DNA from 2 places in the Amycolatopsis sp. NPDC058986 genome. Region 1 is predicted to be linked to the other one. Evidence: riboswitches for the same ligand, from Rfam matches in the RefSeq annotation. Region 1 holds a riboswitch; the other holds the start of a gene.
What was found. A riboswitch is a leader RNA that binds a small molecule or an ion and turns the genes downstream of it on or off. The one in region 1 is predicted to bind cobalamin.

Region 1 (3,321 bases):
GGATAGGTCACACTGACGCGAGAGAACTCGATCACCGCGCCACCTCCAGCACCGGGACCGGACGCGGAGCGAGCCACGCCGGTACGACGCCGATCAGCAGCGAAAGCGCGTGCCACGGCGAAAGTTCGGGCCAGCGCAAGGGATTCAGCGACGGGTAGAGATCCGCGGCGTCGACGCGCCCGGTCACGAACAGCAGCGCGCACGCGGCCACCCCGGACAGCAACACCAGCGTCTCCTCCAGTCGCCACGGATCCGGCCGATAGCGCGTCCGCCGCACCCGGCGGCCACCGAGGACGAACCCGGCGGTGGCCACGACGAGCCCGGCCATCAGCATCGGTACGCCCAGCCAAGCCGACGTCCCGTCGAGCACGCCGTAGACGCCGACGCACACGCCGATCAGCCCGCCCAGTACACACACGCCGATCAGCACCCGCACCCGCGGGCTCAGGTAGCCGCGCCGCCCGTAGCCGCGGGAATCCATCGCGGCGGCGAGCCGCAGCGAACGGTTCATCGCATCCTCCAGCACGGGGATCACGACGCCCTTCAGTGCCTTCATCCCGCGCTGCCGCCCCGCGCGCAGCCGGCGCGCCCGCCGGACGCGCTGCACGCTCTCCACGAGCTGCGGCGCGACCGACAGTGCGACCGTGACCGCCGTGCCCACCTCGTACAGCGCCCCGGGGACCGCCTTGAGCAGGCGTTTCGGGTTCGCCAGCGCGTTCGCGGCGCCGACGCAGATGATCATGGTCGCCAGCCGCAGCCCGTCGTAGAACCCGCCGAGCAGTTCCTCCGCCGACGTCGGCCCGAGCAGCGTGACCCCGGCCATGACCGACGGCAGCGGGATGCTCGGCAGGGTGAACAGGACATGCCCGCCGTCCTCGCCGCCGATCAGGATCCGGAAGAGGATCCGCGTGGCGAGGACCACGGCGCCGACGTACGCGTAGAGCCGGAAGGCCACCGCCCACGGTGCGTCACTCCGCCGGTTCGCGACGACGAAGCCGACTACCGCGATGATCAGCCCGAGCAACAGCGGATTGGTCGTATGGCTGGCCGCGACGGCCAGCGACAGCGCCCAAACCCACCACGCGCCGGGGTGCAGCGTCCGCGGCGCGCGGCCGAAACTACCGAGCGCCACGTTTGCGCCGCGCGGCGACGATCCCGGCCGCGCCACCGATCACCACGAGAGCCGCCACACCGATCACGACACCCCACGGGAAGCCGCCCGACTCAGCCGGGACACCAGCCGACGACGTCGTCGCGGGCTGCTGCGCCGGACGAACCGGAGCGACCCGCGGCGGCGGGTTGGTACCGAAGGACTTTCCGCGCCAGAACGACCATCCCTCGAAGCCGCCCAGCGCGGGCTTGTGGGTCATCGCGCCCTCCTGGCTCGACACCCAGGCTCCGTTCGCGCCGTTCCAATACCCCCAGAAGTCCGTGGCCGAGGGCATCGCGGCGCACGATTCGGCGTCCGGCCCCGGTTTGCCGTCGATCCGGCAGGCCACCGCGAGCCCGAAGCGCTGCGAGCCGGTCACGGTGAAGCCCGCGTTCTGCAGCGCGGTCACGCCGTTCGGCTGATCACCGGGGGCACACCGGACCACCGGCTCGCCGCCGAGATCCCCGAAGTCGACGATCACCGTGACCCCGGCGCCGTCCTGGCAGTATCCCGGGCTGCCCTTGCCCTGGTCGGCGGCCGCGGACGTGACCGCACCGGCCCCGCCGAGCAGCACGAGCACACAGACGGCGAGCAGCCTCGCCAGGACCGCGGCCGGCTGACATGTGAAAGACATCGGGCACCTTCCCCTTGTCCGTCGAAGGCGCCCCCGACCGGCGCGCGACGGCGTCAGCCCCAGGACCCCGCAGATGGACCTCGACATCGGAGTCGCACCAGGCACGGGCGATCCGGCTCACGGCGAGGCCGTTCACGGTTGCGGGTCAGCGCCGGACTTTCACCGGCTTCCCCCGGGCGAGGTGTCTAACCCGCTGACGTTAACCCACGGGAGGTGGGCTCCGGAAGCGACGCGAACCACACATACACTCACCGATCGTGGGACACGGACAGCTTCGAGTCGGCCTCATCGGCACCGGTCCATGGGCACGGACGGTGCACGCACCGGGCCTCGCCGATCACCCCGGGACGACGCTGAGCGCGGTCTGGTCCCGCCGTCCCGAAGCCGCCCGGGAACTCGCCGACGCGCACTGCGCCACCGCCGTCGACAGCATCGAGGAGCTGTTTTCGCAGGTGGACGCCGTCGCGTTCGCCGTTCCACCCGCTGTGCAGGCCGAGCTGGGCGTGCTCGCGGCCGAGGCGGGCAAGCACCTGATCCTGGAGAAACCGCTTGCCGCCGACCTCGCCGGGGCGCGCCGCCTCGCGGACGCCGTCGACGCGGCAGGCGTCGCCACCCTGATGGTGCTGATCCTGCGGTACGCCGAGCAGACCAGGGAATGGCTGGACGGGATCGCCGAAGCGGGCGGCTGGCGCGGTGGCGGGGCCCGGTGGCTGTCCGGCGCGCTGCTCGGCGGCCAATACGCGGGTTCGAGCTGGCGGACGGATTCGGGCGCGCTCGCCGACATCGGCCCGCACGCGTTCGACCTGCTCGACGCCGCGCTCGGCCCGATCACGGACGTCCTGGCCGCGCACCGCACCGACGACGACCTCTGGCAGCTGCTCTTCGCGCACGAAGACGGCGCGACCAGCACGGCGACGTTGACCCTGCGGCTGCCGATTCAGCCGACCGTGGTCGAGGTCGCGGTCTACGGCGAGCACGGCTACCGCACGCTGGGCCGGAAACCGGGCGCGGCGCGGGAGTCCTACACCGCGCTACTGGACGACTTCGCCGCGATGATCGCCAGCGGCACCACGGCACATCCCTGCGACGCGCGGCGCGGCCTGCACCTGCAGACGATCATCGAACGCGCGCGGGAAGTCGCGGACGGTAGCGGTCACCCGCAGTAGTACACAGCCGGGCGAAGTCTTTTTTCGTTGTGACGTAATACTTTTCCGCGTCCTGTCGAAATTCATCCACAGGGTTGTCCACAGCATCCACTGTGGACAGTGCCCGCTCGACCCAAGCACGGTTCCCGGCGGCTCGCCAACCGAAGATCACCGAATAGTGCGCCCCCTTAAACATGCCAAGTGGATCTTGCGGTGCAAGAGTGATCTTGCGGCGAGCCGATCTCGACAGTCGGGGAAGGGGACGGATGGCCGAGTTGCTGCACGTCTTCGGGGACATGATCCCGTTGTCGATCCTGGCTCTGTGCTACGCGTTCTTCGCCTGGCCGGTGCTCACCGCACACCGGGCGCGGATCGGCCCCCGTCGCCACGCG
Region 2 (3,321 bases), on a different contig from region 1:
GTTATGCCCCCACGGAGGGACCCAGAGTCTCTCGATGTGGCATTCACGGACCTGCCCCCGAACCCCCATTGGAGCCGTAAGTGACCAACCTGGAGACCACGGACGCCACCGGCCTCGGCGAGATCGAGGTCGGCGCCGCCCGGATCAACGTCGACGACAAGCGGATGATCAACGCCCGCGCCGACGTCAACCAGCTGCTGCCGATGAAGTACCGCTGGGCGTGGGAGAAGTACCTCGCCGGCTGCAACAACCACTGGATGCCGACCGAGGTCGCGATGCAGGCCGACATCGCGCTGTGGAAGTCGGCCGACGGGCTGACCGAGGACGAGCGCACGATGCTCAAGCGCAACCTCGGCTTCTTCGCCACCGCGGAGTCGCTGGTGGCCAACAACATCGTGCTCGCCGTGTACCGCCAGATCACCAACCCCGAGTGCCGCCAGTACCTGCTGCGCCAGGCGTTCGAGGAGGCCGTGCACACGCACACCTTCCAGTACATCTGCGAAAGCCTCGGCCTCGTCGAGGGCGAGCTGTTCAACATGTACCGCGAGGTTCCGTCCATTTCGGACAAGGACGCGTGGGCGCTGAAGTACACGCAGAATTTGGAGAACCCGGACTTCGAGACCGGGACGCCGGAGGCCGACCAGGCGTTCCTGCGTGACCTCGTCGCGTTCTACGTGATCTTCGAGGGCATGTGGTTCTACACCGGCTTCGCGCAGATCCTCTCGCTGGGCCGCCGGAACAAGATGGTCGGGATCGCCGAGCAGTACCAGTACATCCTGCGCGACGAGTCGATCCACCTGAACTTCGGCATCGACTGCATCAACCAGATCAAGATCGAGAACCCGCACCTGTGGACCGAGGAGTTCCAGGCCGAGGTGCGCGGGATGCTGCAGGAGGCGTGCGAGCTCGAGGTCGCCTACGCCCGCGACACCATGCCGCGCGGCATGCTCGGGCTGTCGCACGAACTGTGCGAGCAGTACATGCACTTCATCACCGACCGCCGCGCCCAGCAGATCGGCCTCGCCCCGATCTTCGGCGAGACCGAGAACCCGTTCCCGTGGATGTCGGAGGCGATGGACCTCAAGAAGGAGAAGAACTTCTTCGAGACCCGCGTCATCGAGTACCAGTCCGGCGGCGCCCTCGACTGGGACTGACCTCGGAATGCTTGGCCGGGGCCGGACGGGACGGCTAAGCTCGGGGTGCCATGGGTTCTGCCGGGCGCGGTGCGCCGTGTCCGGGAGAGGCGACAGGGAACCCGGTGGGAATCCGGGACTGCCCCGCAGCGGTATGTGGGAACGAAAGCCGTCACCGTGCGAGACACGGTAAAGCACTGGACACCAGTTCGAGGCACGCTTCAACGCCGAGAACGCATCAGCACAGTCCGGGAAGCGACGGCCGGTAGGCGCGAGCAGCACGCCCACGAGTCCGAAGACCTGCCCGTGGTACGTGCGCCGACGGCGCGCGTGAGTCCGGGCCTCGCGGGATGGGCACGACCGAAACACGGTCACTCCTGCGCGCGCACGGGCTCCTTCGACGAGCTCGCGAGGAGAGAGCTGTGCCTGAAGACCGCGTCACCGAAAACCGGAAGAACCCCGTCGGGACGACCGTGCTGGGCTACCCGCGCATCGGCGCGGACCGGGAACTCAAACGCGCCGTCGAGCGCTACTGGGCCGGGAAGACCGACGAAACCACCCTCCGGGAGACCGGCCGGGAGCTGCGCGCGGAGACGTGGCGGGAGCTGGCCGCCGCCGGACTGGACTCGATCCCGTCCAACACGTTCTCCCACTACGACCAGATGCTCGACACCGCCGAGCTGTTCGGCGCGCTGCCCGCCCGGTTCACCGGCCTGGCCCTTTCCCCGCTCGACACCTACTTCGCCGCCGCGCGAGGCGTTCAGGACGCGCCCGCGCTGGAGATGACGAAGTGGTTCGACACCAACTACCACTACCTCGTCCCGGAACTGGGACCGGACACGACGTTCGCCCTCGCCGGCACGAAACCGCTCGACGAGTACCGCGAGGCGAAGGCCGCCGGGTTCGAGACGCGGCCGGTGCTCATCGGACCGGTGACGTTCCTGTTGCTCTCGAAGCCCGCCGCCGACGCACCCGAGGGCTTCCGGCCGCTGGAGCTGCTGGACGAGCTGCTCCTGCGCTACGCCGAACTGCTGGAGCGGCTGCACGACGCCGGGGCGGAGTGGGTCCAGCTCGACGAACCCGCGTTCGCCGGGGATCGCGGTGAGAAGGAGCTGAACGCCCTCACCCGCGCCTACCACGTCCTGGCGAAGGCGACGGCGCGGCCGAAGCTGCTGGTCGCCGGGTACTTCGGTGGCCTCGGCCGGGGCCTGGGCGTGCTGGCCCGCTCCCCGATCGACGCGATCGCCGTCGACCTGGTCACCGATCCGTCCACTGTGGACGAGGTGGCCGCGCAAGGAGCCCTGCGGGACAAGGAGGTCCTGGCCGGGGTGGTCGACGGCCGGAACGTGTGGCGGACCGACCCCGACCGCGCGCTCGGCCGCGCGGCGACCCTGCTCGGCACCGCGGCACGCGTGAGCGTCTCGACGTCGTGCTCGCTGTTGCACGTGCCCTACGACGTCGAGCGGGAAACCACGCTCGACGCCCGGCTCCGGGGCTGGCTGGCGTTCGCGCGGCAGAAGGTCGACGAGGTCGTCCTGCTCGGCAGGGCACTGCGGGAAAACACCGCGGACCTCACCGCGGCCCGCGCGGCGGTGAAAGACCGTGCCACCGCGACGGAACTGGTCGATTCCCGCGTCCGGGCGCGGCTGGCGTCGCTACGTCCCGAGCACCTTCTCCGCGCGCCTTACCCGCGGCGGGCGGAGGCACAGCAGGCCGCGCTGGGCCTGCCCGCGCTGCCGAGCACGACGATCGGCTCGTTCCCGCAGACCACGGACGTCCGCAAGGCGCGCGCGGCGCATCGGGCGGGCACGCTCGACGACGCGGGCTACACCGCGGCGATGCGCGCGGAGGTCGAACGCGTCGTGCGGTTGCAGGAGGAACTCGGGCTCGACGTCCTCGTGCACGGCGAGCCCGAGCGCAACGACATGGTGCAGTACTTCGCCGAGCAGCTGGCCGGGTTCGCCGCCACCGAGCACGGCTGGGTCCAGTCGTACGGCTCCCGCTGCGTCCGGCCGCCGATCCTGTACGGCGACGTCTCACGACCGTCGCCGATGACGGTCGGCTGGGCGACGTACGCGCAGCGGCTCACCGAACGTCCGGTCAAGGGCATGCTCACCGGGCCGGTCACGATCCTGGCCTGGTCGTTCGTCCGCGACGACCAGCCCCTATCCGACACCGCGGCGCAGGT

Region 2: it holds a riboswitch for cobalamin, as region 1 does, so the genes downstream of both, metE (5-methyltetrahydropteroyltriglutamate--homocysteine S-methyltransferase) here and ACFW0G_RS33985 (hypothetical protein) in region 1, are expected to answer to the same signal.

What each region holds. Positions count from the first base shown of each region.
Region 1 is NZ_JBHYJW010000050.1:57,046-60,366, reverse strand. Features, by position in the region: gene ACFW0G_RS33995 (ABC transporter ATP-binding protein) at 1-35, opposite strand, end outside; gene ACFW0G_RS33990 (CbiQ family ECF transporter T component) at 32-1,132, opposite strand; gene ACFW0G_RS33985 (hypothetical protein) at 1,119-1,784, opposite strand; cobalamin riboswitch at 1,873-1,993, opposite strand; gene ACFW0G_RS33980 (Gfo/Idh/MocA family protein) at 2,042-2,950, shown strand; gene ACFW0G_RS33975 (VanZ family protein) at 3,196-3,321, shown strand, end outside.
Region 2 is NZ_JBHYJW010000101.1:70-3,390, forward strand. Features, by position in the region: gene ACFW0G_RS43755 (ribonucleotide-diphosphate reductase subunit beta) at 81-1,154, shown strand; cobalamin riboswitch at 1,190-1,456, shown strand; gene metE (5-methyltetrahydropteroyltriglutamate--homocysteine S-methyltransferase) at 1,556-3,321, shown strand, end outside.